4 regions of the Bradyrhizobium sp. WD16 genome follow, and region 4 is predicted to be linked to each of the others. Evidence: predicted binding sites of a transcription regulator. Region 4 holds the regulator's gene; each other region holds the start of a gene.
The links. Region 4 encodes PhoB, which activates phosphate uptake and scavenging genes when phosphate is short. Its sites were predicted from a motif close to TGTCATNNANCTGTCAT; they were not measured.
Positions count from the first base shown of each region.

Region 1 (7,793 bases), 480 kb from region 4:
CGCATTCAGCACCTGCATCCCGTCCGCCAGCACGAAGGTGCGCTGGAACAGGCGCGCGGCGATACCGCGATGGATGAACTGCCGGGTCTTGTCGTCCTGCTGGCGGCCGCGGATGACGAGCTGCTTTTCCTCCACGGTCACATCGAGTTGGTCGCGGGTAAAGCCCGCCACCGCGAGCGTGATGCGCAGCCGCTCGGGCTGGCCATCGGTACGTTCGAGGCGCTCGATGTTGTAGGGGGGGTAGCCGTCGGCACCTTTGACGACGCGGTCGAGCGCACGCTCGATCTCGTCGAATCCCAACAGAAACGGACTGGACAACGAAGGAACACGAGACATTACACAAAGTCCTCTCGAAGCGACTTTGACGGGGCCCAGGATGGCACCCCTTCCGGCCAGCAACCGCCGACCGGCTCCCATCATATGTGCATTGCGGAATAGCGTTCAAGAACCGGCGGATCGCCTCCACCGGATTGAAATCACGGGCGGATATCGATCCGCCGGCGGCCGTCCGGGCTGAACAGGTGAAGTTTCTCCCTGAGCGCCGCGACCCGCAGCGGCGCGCCCGGCGGCGGCGCGGTCTGGCCCGGCAGGCGGACCACGATATCGGAATCGATATCCGCCCGGATCGCCCCGTCGTTACCCTGGCCGGTGCCGCGCCGGGCATAGACGAACGTTTCCGCCCCGACCGGCTCGATGGCATCCACCGTGAGGTCGAGCGCCACGCCGCCCTGCGGTGCCGCGCCGGTGGTGACGACGAGGTCCTCCGGGCGGATGCCGAGGATTGCCCCGGCGGGCGCCTCCGGCGCCAGCGCCGCGGCCTCGGCGCCCGACAGCGGTGACAGATTCATCGGCGGTGCGCCGATGAAGGCGGCGACAAAGGTGGTGGCCGGGGTGCGGTAGACCTCGAGCGGCGGTCCGATCTGCTCGACCTGGCCGGCATTCATCACCACCAGCATGTCGGCGAGGGTCATCGCTTCGAGCTGGTCGTGGGTGACATAGATCGAGGTGGTGCCGAGGCGGCGCTGCAGGCGGCTGATCTCCACCCGCATGGCGATGCGCAGCTTGGCGTCGAGATTCGACAGCGGCTCGTCGAACAGGAAGACCTTGGGCTGGCGCACGATGGCGCGGCCCATGGCGACGCGCTGGCGCTGGCCGCCCGACAGCTGCTTCGGCTTGCGCGCGAGCAGCGCCTCGATGTCGAGGGTCTGCGCCGCAGTGCGCACCCGCGAGTCGATTTCGCCCTTGGCCATGCCGCGATTGCGCAGGCCATAGGCCATGTTGTTGTAGACGCTCATATGCGGATAGAGCGCGTAATTCTGAAACACCATGGCGATGTCGCGGTCCGCCGGCTCGATTTCGTTGACGGTGCGGCCGCCGATCGCGACGGTGCCGGAGGTGACGGTCTCGAGGCCTGCCACCATTCGCAGCAGCGTGGACTTGCCGCAGCCCGACGGGCCGACCAGCACGCAGAACCGGCCGTCGCCGATCTGCAGGCTGACGCCCTTGATGGCTTCGACGCCGCCGGCATAGACCTTGCGCACGTCGTTCAGCTCGACCTCGGCCATTCTACTTCTCGCTTTCCACCAGGCCACGCACGAACAGCTTCTGCATCACCACCACCACCACCACCGGCGGCAGCATTGCCAATACGGCAGTCGCCATCACCAGCGGCCATTCGGTGAGTGCGTCCTGGGTGGTGATCATCTTGCGGATGCCGATGACCACGGTCTGCATGTCGTCGCGCGTGGTGATCAGCAGCGGCCAGAGAAACTGATTCCAGCCGTAGATGAACAGGATCACGAACAGCGCGGCCATGCTGGTGCGCGACAGCGGCAGCAACGTGTCCCAGAAGAAGCGCAATGGCCCGGCGCCGTCGATCCGGGACGCTTCCACGAGTTCGTCGGGCACGGTCATGAAGAACTGGCGGAACAGCAGCGTAGCGGTCGCCGAGGCGATCAGCGGCAAAGTGAGGCCGGCGTAGCTGTCGAGCAGGTTGAGGTCGGCGGCGATCTTGTAGGTCGGATAGATGCGCACCTCGACCGGCAGCATCAACGTGATGAAGACCAGCCAGAACACCGCCTTGCGAAAGGCGAAGCGGAAATACACCACCGCATAGGCGGACAGGATCGAGATGGCGATCTTGCCGAGCGCGATGGCCATGGCCATGACGAGGGAGTTGAACAGCATGTGGCCGACCGGCTCGCGGGTCGAGCCCTTGGTGCCGACGAACAGCGTGCGGGCGTAGTTGTCGATGAAATGGCTGCCGGGCAACAGCGACATCTGGCCGTTGGCGATCGCGGCATTGTCCTGGGTCGAGGCGACGATGGCGAGATAGACCGGGAAGGCGACGATGGCGATGCCGATCCACAACACGAGATGGGCGACGAGACGCCGGATGCCGACCTGTTCGACCATGACCTACCCTGCCCGTTGCCGTTGCCGTTGCCGTTGCCGTCGCCGCGCCATCAGTAGGTCACCCTGCGCTCGACATAGCGGAACTGGATCGCGGTGAGCGCGATCACGATGGCCATCAGGATCACCGACTGCGCCGCCGACGAGCCGAGATTGTTGCCGAGCAGCCCGTCGAGATAGACCTTGTAGACCAGCGTCTCGGTGGCCTTGGCCGGGCCGCCGCCGGTCATGGCGTCGATGACGCCGAATGTGTCGAAGAAGGCGTAGACGATGTTGACGACGAGCAGGAAGAACACCGTTGGCGTCAGGAGCGGAAAGGTCACGGTCCAGAACCGGCGCATCGGCCGCGCCCCGTCGATGGCGGCCGCCTCCATCACGCTCCTCGGGATCGCCTGCAGCCCGGCGAGGAAGAACAGAAAATTGTAGGAGATCTGCTTCCAGGCGGCGGCGAGCACCACCAGCGCCACGGCCTGGTCGCCGTTGAGCAGCGGATTCCAATCGATGCCGAGCGCCCGCAGTCCGCGGGACAGCACGCCGAGGGAGGGGTGCAGCATGAACAGCCAGAGCACGCCGGCCACCGCCGGCGCCACCGCATAGGGCCAGATCAGCAGCGTGCGATAGATGGCGCCGCCGCGCAGCGGCTTGTCGGCCATCACCGCCAGCAGCAGCGCCGCCGACAGCGATAGACCGGCGATCGCGGCCGAAAAGGCGAAGGTTCGCAGCACCGCTTCGCGATATTCGTCCTGGGTGAGAAGGTCGGCGTAATTCTCCAAGGCGACGAAGCTCGTCGACAGGCCGAAGGCGTCCTGCAGCAGGAAAGATTGCCACACCGCCTGGACCGCCGGCCAATAGAAGAAGACCAGGATGACGACGAGCTGCGGCGCCAGCAGCAGCCAGGGCAGCAGGCGCGAATGGAAGACTGACTGCTTCTCCATGATGCTGCGGCGGACTTAGTGTCCGCCGATCACTTCGCCACGGTGCGCTGGAACTGGCGCAGCATCTGGTTGCCGCGCGACACCGCGGTGTCGAGCGCGTCCTTGGCCGGCTTCTTGCCCGCCAGTGCCGCCTCGATCTCTTCGGCCCAGACGTCGCGGAGCTGCACCATGTTGCCGAGCCGCAGGCCGCGCGAATTCTCGGTGGGCTCCTTGTTGGTCAGCTCCTTCAGCGGGGTCTCCAGATAGGGCGCCTCCTTGTAGAAGCCGAGCTCCTTGGCCTTGGCATAGGCCGCCCTGGTGATCGGCAGATATCCCGAGGCCTTGTGGATTGCGACCTGGCGGTCGGTGTCCGACAGAAAGGCGAGGAATTTGGCGACGCCGCGATATTCCGTCGGCGACTTGCCGCCCATCACCCACAGCGAGGCGCCTCCGATGATCGAATTCTGCGGCGCGTCCGGCATGTCCGGATAGTAGGGCATCGGCGCGTTGGTCCAGTCGAACTTGGCATTGGCGCGGACCTGGCCGAAGAAGCCCGACGAGGTCAGGAAGATCGGACATTCGCCCGAGGTGAAACGCCCCTCGGCATTGTTGGTGCGGCCCGAATAATCGTAGGTCTTGTCCTTCTGCAGCTCGATCAGCGTCTGCAGGTGACGGATCTGCAGCGGGCCGTTGAATTTCAGCTCGGTGTCGAAACCGCCGAGGCCGTTGGCCTTGGTCGCGAGCGGCACGTTGTGCCAGGCCGAGAGCTGCTCGAGATTGGCCCAGGTCACCCAGGCGGTGGAGAAGCCGCAGGTGGTGTAGCCGGCGGCATGCAGCTTCTTTGCGTCCTCGAAGACCTCGGGCCAGGTCTTGGGGATCGTGTCGATATTGGCCTTCTTCAGCGCGTCCTTGTTGATCCACATCACCATGGAGGAGGAATTGAACGGGAAGGACAGCATCTCGCCCTTGGAGGTCGAGTAATAGCCGGTGATGGCCGGCAGATAGGCTTGCGGATCGAACTTCTCGCCGGCTTCCTGCATCAGCTTGTAGACCGGCTTCACCGCGCCGGTGGCGGCCATCATGGTGGCGGTGCCGACCTCGAACACCTGCAGGATGTGCGGTGCATTGCCGGCGCGGAACGCGGCGATGCCTGCATTCATGGTGTCGGGATAGCTGCCCTTGTAAGCCGGGACGATCTTGTAGTCGCTCTGCGAGGCGTTGAACTCTTCGGCGAGCTTGACCACGACGTCATTGTTGGCGCCGGTAAGCGCATGCCACCACTGGATTTCGGTGACCGCCTGGGCCGGCGCCGGCAGCGCGGCGGCAGCCAGAGCCACGACGATCGATGTGGTGAGGCCGAGGCCGATCCGGCGCTTGGACATCCGGCGCTTTGACATGACGTGTTTCCCCCTGCTCCGCCCTGCGAAGCGCCGCTTATTGCGAGCTTTCGCGACAGTTCGATGACGGATGGTAAGGGCGGGGCGTCTTGAACGCAAAGCGGAAATTCGCCGGTCTGGTGGAGCGAATGTCAAATCCTTAGCTCCACCAGCAAGTTGATCATGCGAGTGGTCCTTCGATTCCAACATTTGCAAACACGCCTGCAGAAGCGGGATGCGAATGTTGGAATCGAACCACCCGATCGGGCCGGCGAATGGCGGGGCAAAAGGCCTGGAGCGTTTCGGCGTGTCGTTCAGCGCCGGCGTTCGGGGCAGACCGCGCCCTTGGCGACGAGATCGGCAATGTCGCCTTCGGAATAGCCGAATTCGCCGAGCACCTCCGCGGCATGCTCGCCGAATTTCGGCGGGGTGCGGCGCAGGCTCGCCTCGCTGCGCGAGAAGCGGATCGGCGAAGCGACGCCCTTGTACCAGTCCTTTTCGAGGACATCGCCGCGATAGGTGGCATGGTCGCTCTGCAGCGCCTTGTCGATCGACTGCACGGGGCCCGCGGGCAGCCCGGCCGACAACAGGCGGTCGCACAGCGGCACGGCGTCGAACTGGCTGAACACCGCTTCCAGTTCGGTGCGTAGCGCGGCGCGGTTGAGGACGCGGTCGCGGTTGCGGGCGAAGCGCGGATCGTCGGCGAGCTCGGGCTTGCCGATCTCCTTGCACAGCTTGCGGAAGGTGCCGTCGTTGCCGACGCCGGTGAAGATCTTGCCATCGCGCGCGGCGAAGATGGCGTAGGGCGCGAGATTGGGGTGCTCGTTGCCGGTCAGCGACGGCGGCTTGCCGTGCAGGAAGTAGTTCGCCGTATGCGGATGCATGATGGCGAGCCCGGTCTCGAACAGCGTGGTCTCGAGGAACTGGCCGAGTCCGGAGCGCTGGCGTTCGGCCAGCGCCATCAGGATGCCGACGGTCGCGAACAGGCCGGTCGAGATATCGACCAGCGGCACGCCGATGCGCATCGGGCCGCTCTCCGGCGAGCCGGTGGCGGCGATCATGCCGGTCATTGCCTGGATGATGGCGTCGTAGCCCGGATTGCCGCCGCGCGGGCCGTCGGCGCCGAAGCCGGAAATGCGGCAGTGGATCAGGCGCGGGAATCTGGCGCGGAGCACGTCATGGCCGATGCCCCACTTGTCGAGCGTGCCGGGCTTGAAATTCTCGATCAGCACGTCGGCGCCCTCGAGCATCTTCATCAACACCTCGCGGCCGCCGGGCGAGGCGAGATCGAGGCCGATCGAGCGCTTGTTGCGGTTGATGCCGATGAAGTAGGCGGCGTCGCCGTCGTGGAAGGGAGGTCCCCATTCGCGAACCTCGTCGCCGGCGGGCGGCTCGACCTTGATGACGTCGGCGCCGTGGTCGGCGAGCAGCTGGGTGCAATAGGGGCCGCCCAGCACCCGTGTGAGATCGATCACGCGCAGGCCGGCCATGGCCCCCGCGCCGGCCGCAGCTTGTTCAGTCATACCGTCCATCCCGATTGGCGAATGTCATGAGGATCAGGCTTTATCGCCCGCGGCGTGGGCGAGCCAGCCGATTTCGATCATGGCGCAATGCCGCTCATGCGTGGTTCGGGCGAGGCCGAAGCCTCAGGGCTGGATCGAGGGGGAGGGAGCGGGCAGCGCGGTCAGCCGCTTCTTGGCGAATGCCCGCCCGGAGTGCGACTTGAGATATTTCTCGAACGCCAGCGCTTGGGTCTTATCCGGGAAAGCGCAATACCAGATCAGTTTCCACGGCTTGAATTTGTTCGTGTGCGTGGATTTTCCGACGTTGTGATCGGACACGCGGCGCTTCAGGTCGGTGGTCGCCCCGATATATTCCTGTTCAGGGAAATTAATGCTGCGAATGATGTAGACGTACCACATCGCCCGTCGTCGCCCTTCGGGCTATGCCGGGCACGCTTCGCCTTCGGCTGCGTGGCGGTGCCACGCAGCCGAAGGCGAAGCGTGGTGGAGCCAGGCGGGATCGAACCGCCGACCTCTTGCATGCCATGCAAGCGCTCTCCCAGCTGAGCTATGGCCCCGAAGTGGGACGCCGACGAAATCAGCCGGCGCGCGGCGAGTGTGTTTCACACTTCCGAAGTAATCTCAAGTCTCTTCGTCGCCGGAAACGTCGCCGATGATGTCGGTGACGTCTTCGTCCCCTTCTTCCTCATCGGGAATGAAGGTCGAATCGTCCTCTTCGTCATCGAGGGTGTCGTCGATCTCGATATCGTCCTCGGATTCGGGCAGCGCCGCGGCCACCTTCCCGGTCGATTCCTCGGCGTCGGCTTCCTCGAGCGAGACGGTCTCGAGCTCCGCGGCCTCCGGCGCCAGTTCGTCCGACGGGGCGCGGGCAGCGTCGCTGCGGACGCGCGACGGCGCCACCGGCGCGATCGGCACGACTTCTCCGGTATAGGGCGAGATCACGGGGTTCTTGTTCAGGTCGTAGAACTTCTTGCCCGTGGTCGGACAGATGCGTTTGGTTCCGAGCTCGGATTTGGCCACGTCGCGGTCCTGGATTGTCCTGGAAATTCGGTGCTTCACTTGGCGAGTCACAGGACCGCTGTCAATAGCGGGATGTGTCATGGCCCGCGCGGATCGTGACGCGGCGGTCCCGCCGTGATACGGAGCGCGCCGCGTCGGAGCACAAAGTCGGGTGCCGGGCGCATGTCCGCGCCGAACCATCGGGTCAGCAGAAAGGCCTCCATCTTGACACATTCCGCCGCGCCGCGCCCGCTGCAGTCGCGCCGGGGAGCCGCCCTGAACGGCACCGCCCGGGTACCGGGCGACAAGTCGATCTCCCACCGCGCCCTGATTCTCGGCGCGCTGGCGGTCGGCCGGACCCGGATCTCCGGCCTGCTCGAAGGCGAGGATGTGCTCAACACCGCCAAGGCTATGCGGGCGCTCGGCGCCACGGTGACGCGGCTGGAGGACGGCGCCTGGGCGGTCGACGGCGTCGGGGTCGGCGGCCTTGCCGCGCCCGCGGAGCCGCTTGATTTCGGCAATTCCGGCACCGGCTGCCGGCTGGTGATGGGCGCTGTTGCGGGTTGCCC
Region 1 is NZ_CP028908.1:1,839,853-1,847,645, reverse strand. Features, by position in the region: gene DB459_RS08525 (Hsp20 family protein) at 1-336, opposite strand, end outside; gene DB459_RS08520 (sn-glycerol-3-phosphate import ATP-binding protein UgpC) at 477-1,565, opposite strand; gene ugpE (sn-glycerol-3-phosphate ABC transporter permease UgpE) at 1,567-2,415, opposite strand; gene ugpA (sn-glycerol-3-phosphate ABC transporter permease UgpA) at 2,466-3,347, opposite strand; gene ugpB (sn-glycerol-3-phosphate ABC transporter substrate-binding protein UgpB) at 3,377-4,708, opposite strand; gene DB459_RS08500 (CaiB/BaiF CoA-transferase family protein) at 5,017-6,225, opposite strand; gene DB459_RS08495 (GIY-YIG nuclease family protein) at 6,349-6,624, opposite strand; tRNA gene DB459_RS08490 (tRNA-Ala) at 6,707-6,782, opposite strand; gene DB459_RS08485 (TIGR02300 family protein) at 6,847-7,245, opposite strand; gene aroA (3-phosphoshikimate 1-carboxyvinyltransferase) at 7,450-7,793, shown strand, end outside.
Region 1: a site for PhoB is predicted at 4,776-4,792, ahead of ugpB (sn-glycerol-3-phosphate ABC transporter substrate-binding protein UgpB). Genes of this name have one in related genera too.

Region 2 (7,793 bases), 550 kb from region 4:
CACGCGCACCGGTCGGCGGCACGATATGGGCTGCATCGCCGGCGAGAAACAGTCGGCCGTAGCGCATGGGTTCGGCGACGAAGCTGCGCAGCGGCGCGATGCTTTTCTCGATCGAAGGGCCCGTGATCAACTGCCCGGCGACCGAGGACGGTAGCCGCCGCTTCAACTCGGCCCAGAATTCATCGTCCGCCCACTGGTCGAGCGTATCGGTCAGGGGCACCTGCAGGTAATACCGGCTCAGCACCTGCGAGCGCAGCGAGCAAAGTGCAAATCCGCGATCGTGCTTGGCGTAGACGAGTTCGGGCGAGACCGGCTTGGTCCGCGACAGGATGCCGAGCCAGCCGAAGGGATAGATCTTTTCGTGCTCCCGGATCTTGTCCGCAGGGATCGACTTCCGGCTGACGCCATGGAAGCCGTCGGCGCCAATGACGTATTCGCAGTCGACCCGGTGCGTTTCGCCGTCCCGCGTGTACGTGACGAAAGGCCGATCGGTCGTCAGGTCGTGGAGCGCGACGTCCTCGGCATTGTGGACGACCATGCCTCCCGCACGATCGCGGGCGTCGTAGAGATCGCGCGTCAGCTCCGTCTGGCCATAGACGACGACCGAATTGCCGCCGGAGTATTTATGCAGATCGACCCGATCGAGGATGCCGTCATGGGCAATGAAGAAGCCGTGATGGATCTCGCCTTCCCGATCCATCCGCTCGCCGCACTCGGCTTCCCGCATCAGCTTGGCGAAGCCATGCTCCAGCACGCCGGCGCGGATGCGTCCGAGGACATATTCGCGCGTGTGTTTTTCGAGCACGATATTCTCGATGCCGCGCAGATGGAGCAATTGCGAAAGCAGCAACCCCGATGGCCCGCCGCCGATGATGCAGACTTGAACCTTCATGTGACCTCCCTGTCGATGCAGGGGGGGTCTAGATCATCGGCGCGCCGAATAGGATGGATAATTCCGACTATGACTTGGACAAATCAGACGTCTTGGATCGATCGTCGGCTGTTCGCCTCGCCGCGTCGGCCACCGCCCTCAGGCAGGCCGGGCAGAGGCAGTCCTCGTCATTCGTCGGCAGCGGCAGGCGTGCGCTGATATCGTTGCACCAGCAGCCGCCCGACAGGTTGCAGCCGAACACGGTGCCACACCGCGGACAGGCCGTCCGGCGCTCGCCCGCTGCGTTCCGCCCTGACGAAATTGTCATGACCGCCACCGCATTTTCGACCAATCCTTCATGTCGGGTTCATCACGCGCTTCTCTATAGTCCGTCCGGTCACGAGGGCGACGGCCCCAACTAACCGGTGGAATGGGACGAGATCAATGGCCCGCGATCCGCAACTGGCCCTGGTGGCGCTGAACAGGTTCGGATTTGGTGCACGGGGCGGCGCCTCGGGCGACTACGTTGCTGCTGCTTCCGACCCGCGCGGCTTTGTCAAAGCCGAGATCGGCAAGCCGGGCGCGGCGCTGCTCGAAGTCCCGGGGCTGTTGCCGACCCCGGTCCTGGCGCGCCAGCTGTTCGACTATCAGGAGGAGGTCCGGAAGGAGCGCGAGGCCAATGCCAAGCTCGCGGCCCTTGCTCTGGCCTCCGGCTCCTCCGCAGCGGCCGTCGCCGGCAACGAAACCTCCGCCCCGTCCGTCAGCCAGTCTCCGCCGCCGCCCCGTCCGCTGCCGCCGAAACCGCTCGACGTCGTGCAGCGGACCTATCGCGCCGAGGCGCTCGCCCGCATCCAGCGAGCCAGTCTTGCCGAGGTCGGCATCGTCGAGCGCCTTGTGGCGTTCTGGTCCAATCATTTCTGCATTTCGATCACCAAGGGGCAGCCTGCTCACATCTGGGCGGGCTCGTTCGAGCGCGAGGCCATCCGCCCCCACGTGCTCGGCCGCTTCGCCGATATGCTCGAGGCGGTGGAGCAGCATCCGGCCATGCTGTTCTTCCTCGACAACCAGCAGTCGGTCGGCCCCGACTCCCGGGCCGGCCAGAACCGCAAGCGCGGCCTCAACGAGAATCTCGCCCGCGAGATCATGGAACTGCATACGCTCGGGGTCGGCAGCGGCTACAGCCAGGAGGACGTCACCACCCTCGCGCGCATCATCACCGGATGGACCTTCGCTGGTCGCGACGGCAAGCTGGGCGAGCCGGGCAGCTTCGCGTTCAACGCCAATGCTCACCAGCCGGGGCCGCAGACGCTGCTGCGCCGGACCTATGCCGACACCGGCGTGACCCAGGGCGAAGCGGCGCTCGCCGATATCGCCCGCCATCCGGCCACCGCGAAATTCATCGCCACGAAATTCGTCCGCCATTTCATCGCCGATGATCCGCCGCAGGCGCTGGTCGGAACCCTGGCGCAGGTGTTCGCGACCACAGATGGCGACCTGCATGCGATGACGTTGGCATTGCTCGATTCCGACGAGGCGTGGCAGGCGCCGCTCACCAAGCTGCGCAGCCCTTATGAATTCCTGGTTGCGTCCGGACGGCTGCTGTCGCGCATCCCGGAAGAGCCGGGCCGCTATCTCGGCCCGCTCAACATGCTCGGCGAACCGCTCTGGGGACCACCGGGGCCCAATGGTTTCGCCGACACCGTCGCGGCCTGGGGTTCGCCCGAGGGGCTGAAGCTGAGGCTCGATGTCTCGGCGCAGATCGCCTCGCGTATCGCCGACACCGTCGATGCCCGCGACCTGCTCGAGATCGTTGCCGGATCCGCCGCGTCAAGCGACACGCGGCAGACGGTCGGCCGCGCCGAATCGCGCCAGCAGGCGCTGGCGCTGTTGTTGATGTCGCCGGAATTCCAGAGGAGGTGAGCCATGTCGCCGTTCGGGATCGAGCCGTTCGGGCCGAAACAGGCCGGGAGCACCGAGGACGAAGCCAGCCGCGGCTTCCGCACGACGCGGCGATCGCTGCTGCTCGGCGGCGTCAGCTTCGCGGCCTGGGCGTACCTGCCGAAATTCGCCCGCGCCGCCGGCGCGCGCGATCCGCGCCTCGTCGTCATCATCCTGCGCGGCGCGCTCGACGGTCTTGCCACCGTGGCGCCGCTCGGCGATCCTGATTATGCCGCCCTCCACGGCGCCATTGCCCTGAGCCGCGACGGCTCGCACGCAGCGCTGCCGCTCGATTCCTTCTTCGCCCTGCATCCGGCGATGCCGGAATTCGCCCGCATGTATCGCGACGGCAAGGCGGCGGTGGTGCATGCGGTCGCGACCTCCTATCGCGAGCGCTCGCATTTCGACGGCCAGGACGTCCTCGAAAGCGGCTTTCCGGGGCCCGGCCGGGTGCAGTCCGGCTGGCTCAATCGCGTCGTCGCGGCGCTGCCACGGGGCGCTCCGGTCGCGAGCGCGCTCGCCATCGGGCCGGTGGCGCCGCTGGTGCTGCGCGGCGCCGCGCCCACGGTGGGCTGGGCGCCCGCGGCCATGCCGCAGGCCGACGACGACACCATCATGCGCCTGCTCGATCTCTACAAGCACCGCGACCCGGCGCTGGCGGCGGCCTTCGCCCAGGGCGTGCAGATCGACAGGATCGCCAAGCGTGACGAAGATGCCATGAGGCCCAAGCCCGGGATCGATGCGATGCGGGTTGCCGCGCGCGGCGCTGCCCGCCTGATGGCAGCCGACGATGGCCCGAGGATCGGAGCGCTGGCCTTCGATGGCTGGGACACCCATGCCAACGAAGGCGGTCCGGTGGGACGGCTGGCACAACTGCTCGGCGGGCTGGACGGCGCGCTGGCCGATTTCGAGAGCGGCCTCGGCGGGCATTGGAACGATACGGTCGTGGTCGTCGCCACCGAATTCGGCCGCACGGCGCGCATCAACGGCACCGAAGGTACCGATCACGGCACCGGCACCATCGCACTGCTTGCCGGCGGCGCGGTGAAGGGCGGGCGTGTCATCGCCGATTGGCCGGGCCTTGCTGCGGCCAGCCTCTACGAGGGGCGCGATCTCAAGCCGACCACTGACCTGCGCGGCATCGTCAAGGGCGTGCTGCAGGACCATCTCGGCCTGAGCGAGCGGGTGCTGGCGAGTGCGGTCTTCCCCGAGAGCGAGGCCGTCCGGCCGGTTCGCGGCCTGATCGCCTGATCGCCTGATCGCCTGATCGCCTGAGCGGCGACAGCGGCGTGCATCATCGACGTTGCTGCGGTGGAACGGAGTCCTCCGCCGAGCTAGTGTCCCGTTTTCAGCGTTCGTATTCCTTTGCAGCAGGCGCTTCTACGAACGTTGGAAACAGGACACTAGTGTCCTGTCTCCGAATTACCGCTTCGTTTGCCTCACCCTCGCACGGTAATTCGGAGACATCGGGACACTAGCAAAATCAAAGTGCTAGTGTGGCTTATGTCTCGCAATTGCCTACGAGAGGCTTGCCGCAAAGGCGGTAGGCAATTGCGAGACGCCACACTAGCTCACCGCCTCGACGGCGGGCAGTGGTTTCGCCGTGTTGAGGGCCGTCAGGTCGCCAGCGCCGGCTCGGAAGACGGGGCGGGCTGCGGCGCGGGAGGAGCGAGGCCGGGGCGGCGCCGCGCCGCTGCGGTCATGCGCCGAACCTCGGTCTCGGCGGCACGGGCGATCGCCTTGCGATCGGCAGAGACATCATAGGCGACGGCTTCGCCCCAGCTCACGGTGACATCGACAGCACCGCTGCGCAGCACACCGAGCATGTGGGGGATCAGTTCGAGATCGCCATACCAGGCGAGGCGATCGCGCAGGGCGCGGCCCGTCGGCACGCCGCCGATCCCGGTATAGGCGATGGAGAGCGGCTGCACCGTGACGCTGTCGTGATGGGCGGAATTGCCGAGGGTGTGATGGACCGCGCCGACCAGCGCCGAGCGGAACGGCAGCACGCGGTTGCCGTCGCTGGAGGTGCCCTCGGCGAACAGCACCACCGCGTCGCCGCCGCTCAGTCTGTTCGCCATGGCGGCGGCGGCCTCGCCGGTCTTGTGCCGCCGCTCGCGCTCGATGAACACCGTGCGCTGCAGCTTGGCCAGCCAGCCGAACACCGGCCACGACGCCACTTCGTGCTTGGCGACGAAGACGGCCGGGGTCGTCGCCGTGATAACGATGATGTCGAGCCACGAGACATGATTGGAGAGGATCAGCAGCGGTCCGTTGGCGGACCGGCGGCCGATCTGGTTGATGCGGATGCCGAGCAGGGCACAGACGCCGCGATGGAAGATCTGCGGCACAAGGCGTTGCAGCGGTGAGCGAAACAGCAGCCCCGCGAGTTGGAACGGTAGCAGCGCCAGGGTCAGCAGCACCAGGGTGATGAACTGGAAGGGCAGGCGGATCATGGCTTCATTGGCGCGAGGCGGATGAGGTTCCGTGACGATGTAGCGCAGAACGGGCGGCGCTGGATACCCACTGCGACAGACGCGAAACTGCAACAGACCGAGAAAAAGGGCGGTCCTGCCGGGATGCGGAGCCGGCAAGGACCGCCGATGGCAGATCCGGCGAAAGCGAAAGCCGGTGGCGGGACGCGGAGCTGCCCCCACCCGGCGGCGCAGAGCCCGTCGGGGACATGGTCTTCGACGCGCTGAAACGCTACCTGAGGCTTGTTTCGGGTTAATGACATCGGGGGCCGCATCCACAGCTTGCCCGGTCCTGCCGCGCCGTTTCTCAGAAGCCCGGTTTGCTGACGCCGGCTGTGGCTCACGCCGGCATCGTCGCCGCGATCCGCATCGACAGCACCGTGAGGGCGACCATCAGGCCGAGCGATAGCGAGCCGATCGCCAGCGATGCCGCAACGATGCTGCAGCGATGCGAGGCGGCGAGAACGCGGCGATGGTCGAAGCCGTGCCGAGAGGCCGACGGCCGGGACATGAGTAAACCTTTGGCTGCCCAGACGAATCAGTCGCGGGCCAAGGTGCCTCAGGGCGCCGCCGAGATTGTGGCGGCACTGGAGCCTTCTCCGCTCCGATTCAATCGGAGCGGACGCTCGTACGACGAATTCGCTGCGATGCTGATACGAGCATCAGATCCACCGCGCTAGTGTGGCGTCTCGCCACACTAGCGCTTTGATTTTGCTAGTGTCCTTATGTCTCCGAATGACCGTGCGAGCATGAGGCAAATGGAGCGGTAATTCGGAGACAGGACACTAGCCGTCGGCTGCGTTCGCCGCAGAAGACAGCATCGGCACGAAGCGCGGCGTCCCTTCGATGCGACGCAACCAGGCTCCCACCGCCGGAAAGCCGGACAGGTCGTAACCGCATTCGCCGGCGAGATGGGTGTAGCCGTAGAGCGCGATGTCGGCGACCGTAAGCTGGCTGGCTGCGAAATAGGACCGGTCGCGCAGGTGATGCTCCATCACCTGCAGCGCGCGATACCCCCGTTCGGTCCAGTCTTCGAGTGAATGGGCATGCAGTTCGCGCCCGCCTTTGACCAGCGACAGCCAGAAATAGGCGGCGCCGAGATTGGGTTCGAGCGCGTGCTGTTCGAAGAACATCCATCGCATCATGTCGGCCCGGTCGAGCCGGCTCTCCGGCGCCAGGGCGCTGCCCGCTGCCACATACCAGAGGATCGCGTTGGATTCGGCGAGATAGCGGCCCTCAACAACCTCAAGTAGCGGAACCTGGCCGCTCGGATTCTTCGCCAGGAATTCCGGTGTGCGGCTTTCGCCCTTGAGGATGTCGATCTCGATGGCTTCGTAAGGCACGTCGAGCAGCGCCAGCGCGAGGCGAACCTTGTAGCTGTTTCCAGAGTGCTGCATTGTAAAGAGCTTGTACATCGGACGGCGCTTGTGTCTCACACCCGCGGCTCGGGTGTTCAGCGGCGGGTCCGACGATCATTTAATCGGACCGCCTGATGGAATCGGCCGTAAGGGGGCCGGTGACGATGGTCGAGAATGGGCCGAGGGCCGACGGCCTGCAACCCCCGCGATCCCAAACAGGGGGGCTTGCTAGGAATGCTGCGCTGCGCAGCACAATTGTTTCCCGCGCAGCGGCATCACGGATGCGCGAGTAGTACCCTCAGACCTGCACGCGAGCCGAAGATGGCGCGGCGCAACGTGAAGACATAAAGCGCCGCGACCGTGGCGAAGCCGATCGGGATCAGAACCGCGTCGGCGATGCCGCGCGCCAGCAGCGGCACTGTCCAGGCCGCGGCGAGCAGGCTGATCTCGCCATCGTGAAAGCCCTCGTCGAGGCCATGGCGAACGAGGAAGGCAATGGCGACCCCGAGCACGGCGAGGTCATAGTCGAGTACGTAGGGGGTGGCGAGCAGGCAGGCCGTCGCCAGTGCCGCTGCCTTCAGTGCTCCGCTCGCCCGGCTGTGCCAGAGCCAGGCGAGACTCGATGCGAGAGCCAGGGCAAGCACAGCCTGCATCGCATAGGCCGTTGGCACGCCGGCACCCCACATTCGCATCGCTGCGAACAGCGACTGGATCTTGGCCCAGCCGGTGCCGCCCTGTTCGAGCACGATCGTTTGCGTGAAGGTGGTCGAGGCGGCGAAGGCGCGCCACACATCGCTGCCCAGGGTGATGAGCGTCGCCCCCACCAGGGCAGCGATGGCGGCGGCGGCCGCGGCAATGACGCGCCAATGACCGCCAGCCACCAGGGCGATGGGAATCAGAATGCCGAATTGCGGCTTATAGGCGAGCAGCCCGAACAACGCTCCGGCGAGCAGCGGACGGCGCTCGAGGGCGCAGAGTGCACCGGCGAGCAGGGCGGCCGTGAGGAAGCCATTCTGGCCATGGCCGATATTGACGAAGACGGCGGGAAAGGCGAAGGCGGCAAGCCAGACGTCGCGCGCCGGAACGGGCGCCGGCACAATTGCGCGAATTGCGATTCCGTAGGCCGTGCCGCTGAGCAGCAGCCAGAGCAGG
Region 2 is NZ_CP028908.1:2,863,348-2,871,140, forward strand. Features, by position in the region: gene pobA (4-hydroxybenzoate 3-monooxygenase) at 1-892, opposite strand, end outside; gene DB459_RS13305 (cysteine-rich CWC family protein) at 960-1,199, opposite strand; gene DB459_RS13310 (DUF1800 family protein) at 1,316-2,791, shown strand; gene DB459_RS13315 (DUF1501 domain-containing protein) at 2,795-4,060, shown strand; gene DB459_RS13320 (1-acyl-sn-glycerol-3-phosphate acyltransferase) at 4,426-5,265, opposite strand; gene DB459_RS13325 (hypothetical protein) at 5,624-5,794, opposite strand; gene DB459_RS13330 (glutathione S-transferase family protein) at 6,069-6,698, opposite strand; gene DB459_RS13335 (glycosyltransferase family 87 protein) at 6,917-7,793, opposite strand, start outside.
Region 2: a site for PhoB is predicted at 5,529-5,545, ahead of DB459_RS13320 (1-acyl-sn-glycerol-3-phosphate acyltransferase). Genes of this name have one in related genera too.

Region 3 (7,793 bases), 2.8 Mb from region 4:
TCCTGGGCCGGCGCCGGGGCGCTGGCGCGCTGGCGTTTGGCGGGCTTGGGAGCAGGCGCCGCGGCGGCGTCGCCATCGGCGGCGGGCTCGGCAGAAGTGGCCGCAGCCGGCGCCGCATGGTGCTTCGCCGCACGCCGGGTCTTCTTCGGCTTGGACTCCGGCGCTGCCTTCGCCGCTTCCGCGGCGGCTGCGGCGGCCTGCTGTTGCTGCTGCTCTTCCACCGCACCCTTATACAATTCCTTCGGCACGCCCTGCTCGAGGCCCGGCACGCCCTCGGGGAAGACCGGCTTGCGCTCGCCCGGCAGCTTCTTCTTGGTGTCCATGAAGTCCAGCAAATCGGTCGGATCGAAGCTGCTCATGCCGCCGCTGCAGCCGGCGAGAACGCCGGCGAGGGAGATCAGGACGGAGGCGGCGATCAGGCGTCGGGCGCGGATCATGCGGTTGGCTGCTCGCAATTTGATTACTCGTTGTTCGGTCGGCTCAGCTCTTGGCGACCGGTGGCAGCAGGGCCTGCAGCGCCTCGGCGCGGTTGCGGATGCTGGCCGGCGTCTCGGCATCGGTCATGATCAGGTCCACCCACTGGCGCGCGGCGGAGGCGTCGCTGGCCTTCCAGGCGGACTGGGCGAGCAGCTCGCGCGCGCTGTGGCGGAAGGTGCGGCCGGCCGCGGTGAGCGGCTCGAGGCGCTGGCGAATCTCGTCGAACGGTGCGGTATCGACCAGGAGGCCCGCGGCCCGGACCTTGGCGAGGTCCTGTTCCGGCTGGCCGACGCCCGAATCGGCGCCGATGGCGTCGAACTGCTTGACCGCGCCATCGCGGTCGTGGGTCGCGAGCTCGGCCGCGGCGCGCAGCCGCGCCAGGGTGCGGTAGCCGCGCGGCGCCTCGGTCGCGAGCTTTGTGAAGGCGGCTTCGGCCTCGGCGTGCTTGTTGTCTTCCGCCAGCGTCGCTGCCGCCTCGAAGGCAGCCCCCGCCTCGGCGGCGTGCTTGGCCTCGTAATATTGATAGCCGCGCCAGCCGGCGACGCCGGCGATGATCAGAATCGCGGCGCCGATGATCAGGAGCGAATAGCGGTCCCACAGCTTCTTGAGCTGCTCGCGGCGCAGCTCCTCGTCGACTTCATTAAATAATTCAGACACTTGAAGACTTCCCACCCCAGGCCGGACGGCGCTCGCCCCTGGCGCTCCGCGTCCCGCTGCCGGGCGGCGATACCCCATCGGTATGGCGGAGGCAAGGCAAAGCCTGCCGTTTCAACGTGTTACAGCGCCTACTTGCCCCGGTAGACATGCTCCGGCCCGGGGAAGACCCGCGCCCGCACCTCGCTGGCATAGCCCTCGATCGCCTTCTCGATCTCGGGGCCGAGATTGCCGTAGCGCTTGACGAATTTCGGCACCTTCTCCGACAGGCCGAGCATGTCTTCGAGCACCAGCACCTGGCCGTCGCAGGCGGCGCTGGCGCCGATACCGATCGTCGGGATGCTGATGACTTCGGTGATGCGCCGCGCCAGCGGCTCGGCCACGGCCTCGATCACGACCGAGAACGCGCCGGCCGCCGACACCGCCCGGGCGTCATTCTCGATCCGCGCCGCGTCCGCCTCGTCCCGCCCCTGGGCGCGGAACGAGCCGAGCGTGTTGATCGACTGCGGGGTCAGGCCGATATGGGCCATCACCGGCACGCCCCGTTCGGCGAGAAAGGAGATGGTCTGCGCCATGCGCGCGCCGCCTTCGAGCTTGACCGCGCCGCACTGGGTTTCCTTGAGGATGCGCGCCGCGGCGTGAAAAGCCTGTTCGGGCGAGGCCTCGTAGGAACCGAACGGCATGTCGACGACGACCAGCGCCCGCTTCGAGCCGCGCATCACCGCGCGGCCCTGCAGGATCATCATCTCGAGCGTCACCGGCACCGTGGTCTCGAAGCCGTGCATGACGTTGCCGAGGGAATCGCCGACCAGGATGGCGTCGCAATAGCGGTCGACCAGCGCGGCGGTATGGGCGTGATAGGAAGTCAGCATCACGATCGGATCGCCGCCCTTGCGGGCGCGGAGGTCCGGCGCGGTCAGCCGGCGGACGGTCGTTTGCACGGACATCTTGAACTACGCTCCGAAGACGCGGACGCCGATCACCACCGGATGGAAGACGAAGCCCAGCGCCAGATAGACGACGGTGCCGACGACGACGGCGAGAATGTCGTTGGTGACGCCGCCCACCGGGATCGGCGGACCGCCGGGATCGCTGCGGTGCTTGAGCGAAATCCGGTCATAGACCGCCCAGCCGAGGAAGCCGCCGAACAGGATGATGCTGCCGAGGTCTCCATTGGAGAGCAGATGCGCCACCGCCCACAGCTTCACCGACGCCAGCATCGGATGCTTGAGCGCGGTATAGATCTTGCCGCGCAGATAGGAGGCCACCAGCATGATCGCCGCCGGCAGCATCAGGCCGATGGTGACGTGCTTCATGAATGCCGGCGGATGCCAGACGTCGATCCAGCCGGTCGCGCGATAATCGGCGAAGCCCCAGGCGATCAGCACGACGGCGAGGAGCGAGACCAGCGAATAGACGATCTTGTAGGCGCTCTCGCCGAACTTCTTGATCAGATCGGCCCGCAGCTCGCGCTTCGTGGTCAGTCCGTGAGAACCGATGAACAGCGCCAGCCCCAATACAAGTCCCGCAAGTCCCATGGTTTCACCCCCGCCGGTCCGGGCCGCAGTTGATCCGTTTTCCACCCACCTGGGATTGCGACACGTTTGTCCCCCGCGGGCGGCTTGTTATAGTCCGCCCGCCACGCGTTCCGCTATCACCTTGACGCGGGCCGGCCAACGCCAAACCCGCCTTGCACCGGCCGGGACGATGCGCCTCACGGCCGCCGCCGACCAGAACCGACAACCGCCTTGCGAGAGACTCCCCGCATCATGATCAAGACTGCCTCCGCCGCCATCGCCCTGCTGCTGCTGGCCACCGCACCGCTTGCCGCACAGACGGCCGGACACACCGCCGGGCAGGATTGGCCGACCAGATCGGTGCGGATCATCGTGCCCTTCGCACCGGGATCGACCCCTGACATGGTCGGCCGTGTCCTCGCCGAGGATCTGCAGGCCCGTCATCCCGGCATCAATTTCATCGTCGAGAACAAGCCCGGAGCTTCCGGCAACACCGGCACCGACGTCGTCGCCAGGGCCGAGCCCGATGGCTCGACCATCGGCATCAGCCTCGGCGGACCGCTCGCGATCAACGCCCTGCTGTTCTCGAAGCTGCCCTACGATCCCGATCGCGACATCGCACCGATCACCATGCTGACGGCGCTGCCGAGCGTGCTGGTGGTGCCGACGAGCCTCGGCGTCAATTCCGTCGCCGAATTCGTCGCGCTCCTGAAGAAGGATGCCGGCAAGTTCAGCTACGCCTCGATCGGGGCCGGTTCGCTGTCGCAGCTCTGCATGGAGGCGATCGGCCAGAAGGCCGGTGGCGGCCGGATGGTCCATGTGCCATACGGCAGCTCGCCCCAGGCGGTCACCGCCGTGATCCGCGGCGACGTCCAGGCCGCCTGCGTGGCGGCGATCGCGGTGACGCCGCAGCTCGCCTCCGGCGCGGTGAAGATCCTGGCGGTGACGACGCCCAAGCGTTCGGTTTTCCTGCCGGACGTGCCGACGCTGAAGGAGAGCGGCGTCGACGTCGAATCCGATGCCTGGAACGCGCTGATCGCGCCGGCCGGCACGCCGCCCGCGATCATCGCCAGGATCAATGCCGAGGTCGGCGAGACGCTGCGCAAGAGCGAGGTGCGCGAGAAGCTCCGCACCCAATTGATCGAGCCGGTGCCCTCGACCCCGGAAGAGGTCAAGGCGCGCATGGCGGCCGAGAAGAAGCTGTGGGCGGACGTCATCAAGGCCAGCGAGATCCGCATCAACTGATCGACGACACATAAGAAGCAAATTCGGGAGGACCATCCATGAAGCCGTTGCTGCGCGCGCTGTTCGGCGCGACCGTTCTGCTGCTTGCCGCCAGCTCGGTCGCCGGCGCTGCCGAGATCAAGGTGATGATCTCCGGCGGGGTGAGCGCCGCCTACAAGGAGCTGGTGCCGCAATTCGAGCGCATGACCGGCCACACCGTGGTGACGGCCTACGGTCCCTCCATGGGCACCACGCAGAATGCGATCCCGGTGCGGCTCACCCGCGGCGAGCAGGCCGACGTGCTGATCATGGTGGGCGATGCGCTCGGCAGGCTGATCGATGACGGCAAGGTGATCAGGGACAGCCGCGTCGACATCGCGCGCTCGCCAATTGGCATGGCCGTGCGGGCCGGCGCGCCGAAGCCCGACATCTCGACGCCCGAGGCGCTCAAGAAGACCCTGCTCGCGGCCAAGTCGGTGGCCTATTCCGACAGCGCCAGCGGCGTCTATGTCGGCACCGAACTGTTCGCCAAGCTTGGCATCGCCGAAGAGATGAAGGACAAGGCGAAAAAGATTCCGGCCGAGCCGGTGGCCAGGGGCGTCGCCCGCGGCGACAGCGAACTCGGTTTCCAGCAGGTCAGCGAGCTGCTGGCGGTCTCTGGCGTCGATCTCGTCGGCCCGCTTCCCGAGCCGGTGCAGAAGATCACGATGTTCTCGGCGGCGCTCGCCAGCGGCGCCCGCGAGCCCGACGCCGGCCGCGCCCTGATCGCCTTCCTCGCCTCGCCGGCTGCCGCGCCGGTCCTCAAGAAGACCGGGCTCGATCCGATCGCGGCGGCGAAGTAGAGCTGCCCGAGGGCCAAAGGTCCGCGACCTGCAGTCGCGGACGGCGGCTTTCATCGCGCCGCCATGGCGCCGTAATGGCTCCGTCATGCAAGGTCCCCACAAAGGCCCGGTTCCACCACCCACGGGGCCGCCATGATCCGCAACACCTTCACCACGACCCTTCTCACCAGCGCCGCGCTGAGCCTTGCCCTCGCCGCGCCCGCTCTCGCCCAGCAGGAATTCCCGGCGAAGCTCGCTGGCCATGCCGTGCTGCCGGCCGAGAGCTTCATCGACGCCCCGGCCGACGCGCCCGTCGATCTCAAGACCTCGGGCAAGTACACCACCGGCAAACGCAATGAGGCGATCGGCTCGGTGATGGGCAAGTCCTACGAGCGCGACACCGGCGTCAAGCTGCCGTTCAAGGGCCAGCCGCTGCAGGGTCATTCCGGCATCAAGGTGATGAGCGACGGCTCGTTCTGGATCATCACCGACAACGGCATGGGCGCGAAGGCCAATTCGCCGGACTCGATGCTCTACCTCAATCACTGGACCATCGACTTCGCGAGCGGCAAATGGACCCATCTCGGCACCATCTTCCTGCACGACCCTGACAAGAAGGTGCCGTTCCGCATCGTCCATGAAGGCACCGGGAAGCGCTATCTCACCGGCGCCGATTTCGACACCGAAGGCTTCCAGATCATCGGCGACACGCTGTGGATCGGCGACGAATTCGGCCCCTACGTCATCAAGGCCGACCTCACCGGCAAGATCCAGGCGGTGTTCGAGACGCTCGCCGACGGCAAGCCGGTGCGCTCGCCCGATCACTATGCCGCTGCCTCGCCGGGCGCGCCGGGCCTGACCTACACCAACGTCAACCTGCGCCGCTCCAAGGGCTATGAGGGCTTCGCCGCCAGCAAGGACGGCAAGTTCCTCTACGGCCTGCTCGAGGGGCCGCTGTGGGACGCCGACAAGAAGGACTTCGAGAGGCAGGACGGCAACGAGGCCTCGCGCATCCTCGAATTCGACGTCGCCGCGCAGAAATTCACCGGCCGCTTCTGGTACTACCGCTTCGAAGCCAACGGCAACGCCATCGGCGATTTCAACATCATCGACGGCACCACCGGCCTCGTCATCGAGCGCGACAACGGCGAAGGCACCGCCGACAAGGCCTGCGCGAGCGGCGTGCGCGGCGCCGACTGTTTCCCGGATCTCGCCAAGTTCAAGCGCGTCTACAAGATCGAGCTTTCCGACGCCAATGTCGGCAAGGCCGTGCGCAAGATCGGCTATATCGACCTGATGAAGATCCAGGACCCGGACAAGAAGGCCCGCAAGCCGCTCAACAATGGCGTGCTGACCTTCCCGTTCTTCACCATCGAGAATGTCGACGTCGTCGATCCGACCCACATCATCGTCGGCAACGACAACAACCTGCCGTTCTCGTCGAGCCGCGAGCCCAACAAGGCCGACGACAACGAGATGGTGCTGCTCGAGGTCGGCGACTTCCTCAAGGCGAAGTAAGCCCGGCAGATCCAAACCACCGGCGCGGCCTCACGGCTGCGCCGGTTTCTGCTCCGCGCCACCGTGTTCGTTGCTTTCGTTCAACTCGCTTCCGTGCGAATTTGACTCCAAACAAGTGAGCCCAACTTTTCGGCATTCGCAGCGAATGAACATGTCGAACCAGTCTTGCGATCGCAGCCCCCCTGTTGCGCGAAGGGAGTTGTTGGCCACGCTCGCCTCGTTTATCGCCGACAAGACGATCGGGCGACCACTACGCGTAGCGGTAGATGGCCGCACGGCGTCCGGGAAAACGACCTTCTCGAATGAGATTGCTGCGTTGGTAGAACGGGCTGGCGGGCCGGTCATCCGAACGTCGATCGACGGTTTTCATCGGCCAAAGGCCGAACGCTATGCGCGCGGCCGGCATTCCCCCGAGGGATATTACTATGATTCACGCGATCTCTTGGCCGTGAGGCGACTGCTCCTGGATCCGCTCGGGCCGGACGGAGATCGCCGATATCGCACCGCCTCATTTGACCTGGCGAATGATTGCCCTCTCGATCAGCCGGCTCAGACCGCGCCCACCGATGCCGTTCTCATTGTTGATGGAACATTTCTTCAGCGCCCTGAGCTCGTCGATGGATGGGACTTCGTCATCTTTGTTCTGGCTTCGCAGCAACGCTGCGAGCAAAGGGGCATCCAGCGTGACGCCGGCGCGTTGGGCGGCATCGAGGCCGCAAGCCAGCTCTATGCGACGAGGTACCGACCAGCTTTTGATCTGTACGAGAAACTCTGCGCACCGGCAGCGACAGCAGACGTTGTGTTCAACAACGACGACCTTGAATGGCCGAGCATGATCGTACGGAATTAGTCAGCGCATCCGGAAGTCGGACCGGTAACCCATGTCACGGACCGGCGCGGCCTCACGGCTGCGCCGATTTCCGCTCCGTGCCGTTCGCCTCGCTGCGGTTGTCGACATAGCGCACCATGATCGGCCGGCCGGCGATGGCGCCGCCGAGGCCTTTCGACAGCGGCAGCGGCGCGCAATGGCCGAGCGACCGCGATACCGCCTGCCGGTAGTCGTCGCGCGCCGATTTCGGCGCCTGCGGCGTCGCATAGGTCACGCGTGGCGGCGCGATCAGGCTGCCGTCGCGTCTGAGGCTGAAGCGCACCGCCAGTTCCATCCCGGGCCGTGCCGCCTCGCCGTCCGGCGGTGCCCAGCACGAGCGCAGCATGGCGAACAGGTCGGAGATGGTGTCGAGGTCGTGGTCGGGCCGCTGGTATCCCGCCGCGTCGGTGTCCGCCGGCACGCTCAGCACCGTGAGGTGCAGGTCCTGGCCGATCGGATAGTCGATCTCGGGGCTGCAGGGCCCGCGCTCGAGCGGGCTGCAGACGCTCGGCGTGCACGGCCGATTGTCGAGGACGCTGCAGGGCGCATGGGCGAACGGGCTGGGATCGGGCGGCGGCCGGCGCACCCTCGCGGCCGCGGAGGTCGCGAGGACGAGCGCGAGCAGAAATGCGACCAGGCGCAAGGACGGCATCGGGGATCCGGTCTCCATCCCCGACAGGTAGGAGCGCCCGGCGGAAGCGCAATTCAAGCCTG
Region 3 is NZ_CP028908.1:5,138,131-5,145,923, forward strand. Features, by position in the region: gene DB459_RS23655 (hypothetical protein) at 1-437, opposite strand, end outside; gene DB459_RS23660 (tetratricopeptide repeat protein) at 481-1,134, opposite strand; gene panB (3-methyl-2-oxobutanoate hydroxymethyltransferase) at 1,263-2,078, opposite strand; gene DB459_RS23670 (NnrU family protein) at 2,085-2,669, opposite strand; gene DB459_RS23675 (tripartite tricarboxylate transporter substrate binding protein) at 2,901-3,893, shown strand; gene DB459_RS23680 (extracellular solute-binding protein) at 3,932-4,714, shown strand; gene DB459_RS23685 (esterase-like activity of phytase family protein) at 4,847-6,211, shown strand; gene DB459_RS23690 (uridylate kinase) at 6,414-7,061, shown strand; gene DB459_RS23695 (hypothetical protein) at 7,114-7,731, opposite strand.
Region 3: a site for PhoB is predicted at 4,785-4,801, ahead of DB459_RS23685 (esterase-like activity of phytase family protein). Genes of this name have one in related genera too.

Region 4 (7,793 bases):
GCCTGTCGCTGGTCAAGCACATCATTGGCCGCCATCGAGGCCGCCTAGTGATCGAGAGCGTGCTCAAACAGGGCGCTACTTTTACCGCCTGTTTTCCCCAGCCGAAGCCTCCTGAAAGCGCATAAAGCCAAGTTTTTACAATGGCTTGCTTGTGTCACATGAGTGTCACTGAACTCTCATAAAAGCTCTAACGCGGGCTTCTAAAGGAAGCCGCAGGGGCCTGATCGAGAGCGACCCGGCTCCGGCTCACAGATGGAGAGAACCCGTGAATTTCATCAAGACAATCGTCGCCGCGGGCCTGCTGGCCGCTGCGACCCTGCCGGCGCGCGCCGCCGATATTTCCGGTGCTGGCGCGACCTTCCCCTACCCGATCTACGCCAAATGGGCTGATGCCTATAAGAAGGAGACCGGCAACGGCTTGAATTATCAGTCCATCGGCTCCGGCGGCGGCATCAAGCAGATCACCGCTCGCACCGTGACCTTCGGCGCCTCCGACATGCCGCTGAAGCCGGAAGAGCTCGAAAAGGCCGGCCTGATTCAGTTCCCCACGGTGATGGGCGGCATCGTCCCCGTGGTGAATCTCGACGGCATTCAGAGCGGCGAGCTGACCATCGACGGTCCGACCCTCGCCAAGATCTATCTCGGCGAGATCAAGGCCTGGGACGATCCGGCGATCAAAAAGCTCAACCCGAGCACCAAGCTGCCGTCGCAGGCTATCGTCGTGGCTCATCGGTCCGATGGCTCCGGCACCACGTTCATCTTCACCAACTATCTCGCGAAGGTCAGCGCCGACTGGAAGAGCAAGGTCGGCAGCAACACCGCGGTTGAATGGCCTACCGGCATCGGCGCCAAGGGCAACGAAGGCGTCGCCAACAACGTGGTCCAGACCAAGGGCGCGATCGGCTATGTCGAGTCGGCTTATGCCAAGCAGAACAAGCTGACCACCACCAAGATGATCAACAAGGACGGCAAGACCGTCGCGCCGGCCCCGGGTGCCTTCCAGGCTGCCGCCGCCGGTGCCGACTGGGCCCATGCTCCCGGCTTCTACATGATCCTGACCGACGAGAAGGGTGCGGAAGCCTGGCCGATCGCAGGTGCGACCTTCATCCTGTTGCCGAAGCAGCCGCAGGACGCCGCCGCGGCCACCGAAGCGCTCAAGTTCTTCGCCTGGGCCTACGCCAAGGGTGATCAGATGGCGCAGGACCTCGACTACATCCCGATGCCCGACAGCGTCGTCAAGGTGGTGCAGAAGGTGTGGTCGTCCGAGGTCAAGGACTCCAGCGGCAAGCCGCTGTTCGCCGCCTCCAACTGATAACGCCAATGGAGGGCGCGGCCTCCGGGTCGCGCCCATCTCGATCTCGACGTGACTATCCGCACGAAGCGCCGAATCGCCGAGCAGTTTATCGGCGCCTGTCTGCCGGAGCTGCAAAGATGTCAGCGCATGCCGTAATGACCCGCGAGCGGCGGGACGAGGAGGCGCCCGTGGTTGAAGTGGCTTGGGAAGGGCAGGTTGTGGGAGCGCGGCAGGATGTCGAGGAGCGCGCCAAGGCGCTCGACCGGCTTCGGCTCAGCGACAATATCTTCAAGCTGATGACTCGCAGCGCCGCGATCTTCGTGCTCGCGCTGCTCGGTGGCGTCATGCTTGCGCTCTTTCTCGGCTCGTTGCCCGCGCTGAACGAGTTTGGCCTCGATTTCTTTCTGTCGCAGAGCTGGAATCCGGTTACTGAGAAATTCGGCGCGCTGGCGCCGATCTACGGCACCCTGGTCACGTCGCTGATCGCCATGATGATCGCGGTGCCGTTCGGCCTCTTGATCGCAATGTTCCTCACCGAACTTTGCCCGATGTGGCTGCGTCGTCCGATCGGCATTGCCATCGAACTGCTCGCGGGCATTCCCAGCATCATCTACGGCATCTGGGGGCTGTTCGTACTCGCCCCCTTCCTGCAGCAGCATGTTCAGCCCGGTGTGATCGCGACTTTCGCCAATGTGCCCGGCCTGTCGGCCCTGTTCGCCGGACCGCCTTACGGCATCGGCATCTTCACCGCCGGTCTGATCCTTGCCATCATGGTCCTGCCGTTCGTCACGTCGATTTCGCGCGACGTTTTCGAAGCGGTGCCGCCGGTGCTCAAGGAAGCGGCCTACGGCCTCGGCTGCAGCACCTGGGAAGTGATGCGCTATGTGGTGCTGCCCTACACCCGGGTCGGCGTCATCGGCGGGGTCATGCTCGGCCTCGGTCGTGCTCTCGGCGAGACCATGGCTGTGACCTTCGTGATCGGCAATGCCCACAAGATCTCGTCCTCGCTGCTGGCGCCAGGCACCACGATCTCGGCGACCATCGCCAACGAATTCACCGAAGCGGTCGGCGATCTCTACACCTCGTCGCTGATCGCGCTCGGCCTCATCCTGTTCTTCATTACGTTCGTGGTGCTGGCGATCGCGCGCTACCTGCTGCTGCGCATCGAGCGGAGGATCGGCTGATGGATGCTTCGCTCTACAGCACGAGACGTCGTCGCAACGTCATCGCCATGGTGGCGTCGGTCGGCGCGACGCTGATCGGACTGTCCTGGCTGGCCCTGATCCTGGGCGCCTTGTTCTGGGAAGGTTTCAGTGGCTTGTCGCTGCGGGTCTTCACCGAGAACACGCCACCGCCCGGTTCCGATGGCGGGCTGCTCAATGCCATTATCGGTAGCCTGATCGCCACCGTCCTCGCCGTCGCGATCGGCACTCCGATCGGCATTCTCGCCGGCACCTACATGGCCGAGTATGGCCGTCACGATAAGCTGACGAGCGTCGTGCGCTTCATCAACGACATTCTGCTCAGCGCACCCTCGATCGTCATCGGCCTCTTCATCTACGAGGTGATGGTGCGGCCCATGGGACATTTCTCCGGGATCGCCGGTGCCGTCGCGCTCGCCGTCATCGTCATTCCGGTGGTGGTGCGGACGACCGAGGACATGCTGCTGCTGGTCCCCAACACCATGCGCGAGGCCGCCGCCTCGATCGGTCTGCCGCGCTCGCTGATGATCCAGAAGATCGCTTATCGCGCGGCGCGTTCCGGCATCATCACCGGCATTCTGCTGGCGATCGCCCGCGTCAGCGGCGAGACCGCGCCGCTGCTCTTCACAGCCCTCAACAACCAGTTCTACAGCACCAACCTCAACGCGCCGATGGCGAGCCTGCCGGCCGTCATCTTCCAGTTTGCCCTCAGTCCCTACAAGGACTGGCAGAAACTGGCCTGGACCGGCGCCCTGATCATCACGCTGTCCGTGCTCGCGCTCAGCATCGTTGCGCGGGCGCTGACCGGAGCAAGGAAGTCGTCATGAACCTCGCCACAGCGACGCCGTCATCATCCTCCGCCCCGAACCCGGCGCAACCGCCGCTGGACCTGAGCGCGCTCAAGCCCAAGATCGCGCTGCGCGACCTCGATTTCTTCTACGGTGAGGCGCGGGCGCTCAAGAGCATCTCGATGTCTCTGTACGAGAACAAGGTCACGGCCTTCATCGGCCCGTCGGGCTGCGGCAAGTCGACGTTGCTGCGTATCCTGAACCGGATGTACGATCTCTATCCGAACCAGCGCGCAGCCGGGCACGTCGACTTCGACGGTATCGATATCCTGCAGCCGGGGCTCGACCTCAACCTGCTGCGTGCCCGGATCGGCATGGTGTTCCAGAAGCCGACGCCGTTCCCGATGTCGATCTATGAGAACGTCGCCTTCGGCATCCGCCTTTACGAGAAGCTCTCCAAGAGCGATCTCGACGAGCGGGTCGAGCAGTCGCTGCGGCGCGCAGCGCTGTGGGAGGAGGTCAAGGACAAGCTTTCCGCCAACGGCCTCAGCCTGTCGGGCGGTCAGCAGCAGCGGCTCTGTATCGCCCGCACCGTGGCGGTGCGGCCGGAGGTCATCCTGTTCGACGAACCTTGCTCGGCGCTCGATCCGATCTCGACCGCCAAGATCGAGGAACTCATCGACGAATTGAAGGACGACTACACAATCGTGATCGTCACCCACAACATGCAGCAGGCGGCGCGGGTCTCCGATTTCACGGCGTTCATGTATCTCGGCGAGTTGATCGAGTTCGGCCCGACCACCAAGATCTTCACCACGCCGTCGGACCGCCGGACACAGGATTACATCACCGGCCGTTTCGGCTGAGGCGCCGCAAGGCGCAGGAGAACATTATGGCCTTCGAACATACCAGCAAAGCCTTCGACCAGGATCTGCAGGAACTGACGCGGCAGGTCGCCGAGATGGGAGGTCTCGCCGAACGCCAGATTGTCGATTCGGTCGATGCCCTGGTCCGGCGTGACGTCGTTCTCGGCCAGCGAGTGGTCGTCAATGACGGCGAACTCGATCGGATGCAGCGTGAGATCGAGGAGCGCGCGGTCCTGACCATCGCCCGTCGCCAGCCGATGGCGGTGGACCTGCGCGAGATCGTCGGCGCCATGCGTGTCGCCACGGATCTGGAGCGGATCGGTGATCTTGCCAAGAACATCGGAAAACGCGTCAGCGCGCTCGACAGCGATTTCCACCCGCTCAAGCTGATCCGGGGCTTCGAGCACATGGCCAATCTGGTGCAGTCGCAGCTCAAGGCGGTGCTCGATGCCTATGCCGCCCATGATCTTCCCGCCGCCATGGCTGTATGGAAGGGCGATGAGGAGGTGGATGCGATTTGCACTTCGCTGTTCCGCGAACTGCTCACCTACATGATGGAAGATCCGCGCAACATCAGCTTCTGCATGCATCTGATGTTCTGCGCCAAGAACATCGAGCGAATGGGCGACCACGCGACCAATATCGCCGAAACGGTTTTCTACATGGTCGAGGGGCAGCAGATGGTGGATCAGCGCCCGAAGGGCGACATGACCGCCTTTGTTCCCTCGGCTCCCGGCAACTGATCGACGGAGACGACATGGGCGCTCGAATTCTGGTGGTTGAAGACGAAGAGGCCTTGGCCACGCTCCTGCGCTACAATCTGGACGCCGAAGGCTATGAGGTCGAGACGGTCGCGCGCGGCGACGAGGCGGACACCCGCCTGAAGGAGCGTATCCCCGATCTCGTGGTGCTGGACTGGATGCTGCCGGGATTGTCGGGCATCGAGCTCTGCCGGCGCCTGCGCGCACGGCCGGAGACCAAACAGCTTCCGATCATCATGCTGACCGCGCGCGGCGAGGAGAGCGAGCGCGTGCGCGGCCTCGCCACCGGCGCTGACGACTACATCGTCAAGCCGTTCTCGGTGCCGGAACTGCTGGCGCGGGTCCGTGGTCTGCTGCGGCGAGCGAGCCCCGAGCGGCTGGCCACGGTGCTGACCTTTGGCGACATCGAACTCGATCGCGACAAGCGCCGCGTCGCCCGCTCCGGCCAGCCGATAGATCTTGGACCGACCGAATATCGCCTGCTCGAGTTCTTCCTCGAGCATCCAGGCCGCGTCTTCAGCCGCGAGCAGTTGCTCGACGGCGTCTGGGGTCGCGATATCTATATCGACGAGCGTACGGTCGACGTGCATATCGGCCGGCTGCGCAAGCTGCTCAATGTCGGCCGCGAGCAGGATCCGATCCGCACGGTTCGCGGTGCCGGCTATGCCCTGGACGATCGTTTCGCCAAGGTCGAGTGAGGCGGGGCGTCAGGCCACGCCGGAGCGCTGCTCGACAAATCGTCTGAGCAGGTGAGCAAAATAAGACATAGCAAAACAAAAACGGCGCCCGCGGGCGCCGTTGTCGTCTTCTCCGAGGGACCCCAGGCTGCGACAGTCATTCGCAGAGGGACACTCGCAAAAAAATAAAAAGCGAGTGCGGCTCATGTCTCGCACTCGGCCTCGAGGTCCGCGCCGCGCTGTACGTTATCTCACTTCCCGCTCGGCCGGCGGTCGCGCCGCCGGTCGCTCGCCGGCTGATAGGCGACGCGCGAATGATGGGCGCAGTAGGGCAGGCCGTTCAATGATTTGCCGCCGCAGAAAAAGAAGTCGGTGCTGCCCGGGTCGCCCACCGGCCAGTGACAGGTGGCTTCCGTCAGCTCCAGCAGCGATCGGCGCTGGCTCATTGGCACCACGTTGTCGATAGCCACGGGATCGGGCTCGGCTTCGACCTCGAAAGCATGGGCGAGCGCGGTGTTGCCGCGGGCGATCGGGCGCGAGATCCGCATCATGTGCTGGGCGGGACGCGCCTTACGCTGCCGCGGCGCCGCCGAGGACGGGCTTTTGGCCCGGCCCGACAGCCCGAGCCGGTGCACCTTGCCGATCACGGCGTTGCGGGTGATGTTGCCGAGTTCCGCCGCGATCTGGCTGGCCGACAGGCCGGCCTCCCACAGCTTCTTCAACTGTTCCACGCGATCGTCGGTCCAACCCATTACCGTCATCGCATTAATCCCTTCGTGCGCACCCCGGGCCCGGGGCGACTGCAGTTGTCAAAATCCCTGACGGCAGAATCCCTTGACCCTCGCCGGTCGCTGTTTCGCAACCGGGCGCTTACGCCTTGACCAAGACCAATAGGGATCTGAACCGCCTACAACGAGATGTCGTATCCGACGCCCAAAACGCTACAATATGGCGTGACTCACGCGCAAGAGTCGCTGGACTCGGCGTCCACACCTTCTCCGTGACAAATGCGCGAATCGGTTTTTTCTGCGGCTTTTGGGCATCACTGCCGAGTTGACACCCTCCCTGCCGCCAATAGAATGTTCATCACGTGCTGCCCGCGGAGGCGGCACGTTTTGTTTCAGGGGCAGGCTTATCGTCTGATCTCGCGGTTTGGCCGCCACCGGCCCACCGGGTCTGTCGGTATTTTCTGCCCGAATTGGGTACTCGGACGTCGCCATGAGCACGAACGCCACCTCGCATCTGATGCCGGTCTTCGCACGGGTGGACCTCGCCTTCGAACGTGGCGAAGGCGTCTGGCTCTACGGCACCGACGGTCAGCGCTATCTCGATTTTACCAGCGGCGTGGCGGTGAACGCGCTCGGCCATGCCCACCCGCATTTGGTCGCGGCGCTGCAGGCCCAGGCGGCGCGGCTGTGGCATATGTCCAATCTGTTCCGTAGCCCCGATGGCGACAAGGTCGCGGCCCGGCTGTGTGCTGCGACCTTCGCCGATTACGTCTTCTTCGCCAATTCCGGCGCCGAGGCCATGGAAGCGGCGATCAAGGTCACGCGCAAATATCAGGCGGCCAAGGGCAAGCCGGAGCGGTATCGCATCATTACCTTCGAGGGCGCTTTCCACGGCCGCACCCTGGCGACGCTCGCCGCGGGCGGCCAGCAGAAATACCTCGAAGGGTTTGGCCCGCCGGTGGACGGCTTCGACCAGGTGGCGCTCGGCGATCTCGATGCCGTCAAGCGCGCCATTGGCCCGCATACCGCCGGGATCCTGATCGAGCCACTGCAGGGGGAGGGCGGGGTGCGTTCGCCGCCGCAGGGCTTCTTCAAGGCACTGCGCCAGCTCTGTGACGACAATGACGTGCTGCTGGTGTTCGACGAAGTGCAGACCGGCATGGGGCGCACCGGCGATCTGTTCGCGTATATGCACACCGGCGTGATCCCCGACGTGATGGCGCTCGCCAAGGCACTTGGCGGCGGCTTCCCGATCGGCGCCTGCCTCGCCACGGCCAAGGCGGCTGCCGGCATGACCGCCGGCACCCATGGATCGACATTTGGCGGCAATCCGCTGGCGATCGCCGCCGCCGGCGCGGTGCTCGACGTCATGCTCGCGCCCGGCTTCATGGACCGCGTGCGGCGGATCTCGGGCCTGTTGAAGCAGAAGCTCGGCTCGCTGGTGGATCGTTATCCCGATATCGTCAGCGAAGTCCGC
Region 4 is NZ_CP028908.1:2,316,261-2,324,053, forward strand. Features, by position in the region: gene DB459_RS10680 (ATP-binding protein) at 1-125, shown strand, start outside; gene pstS (phosphate ABC transporter substrate-binding protein PstS) at 266-1,312, shown strand; gene pstC (phosphate ABC transporter permease subunit PstC) at 1,432-2,478, shown strand; gene pstA (phosphate ABC transporter permease PstA) at 2,526-3,323, shown strand; gene pstB (phosphate ABC transporter ATP-binding protein PstB) at 3,320-4,150, shown strand; gene phoU (phosphate signaling complex protein PhoU) at 4,177-4,893, shown strand; gene phoB (phosphate regulon transcriptional regulator PhoB) at 4,908-5,609, shown strand; gene DB459_RS10715 (GcrA family cell cycle regulator) at 5,840-6,349, opposite strand; gene DB459_RS10720 (aspartate aminotransferase family protein) at 6,807-7,793, shown strand, end outside.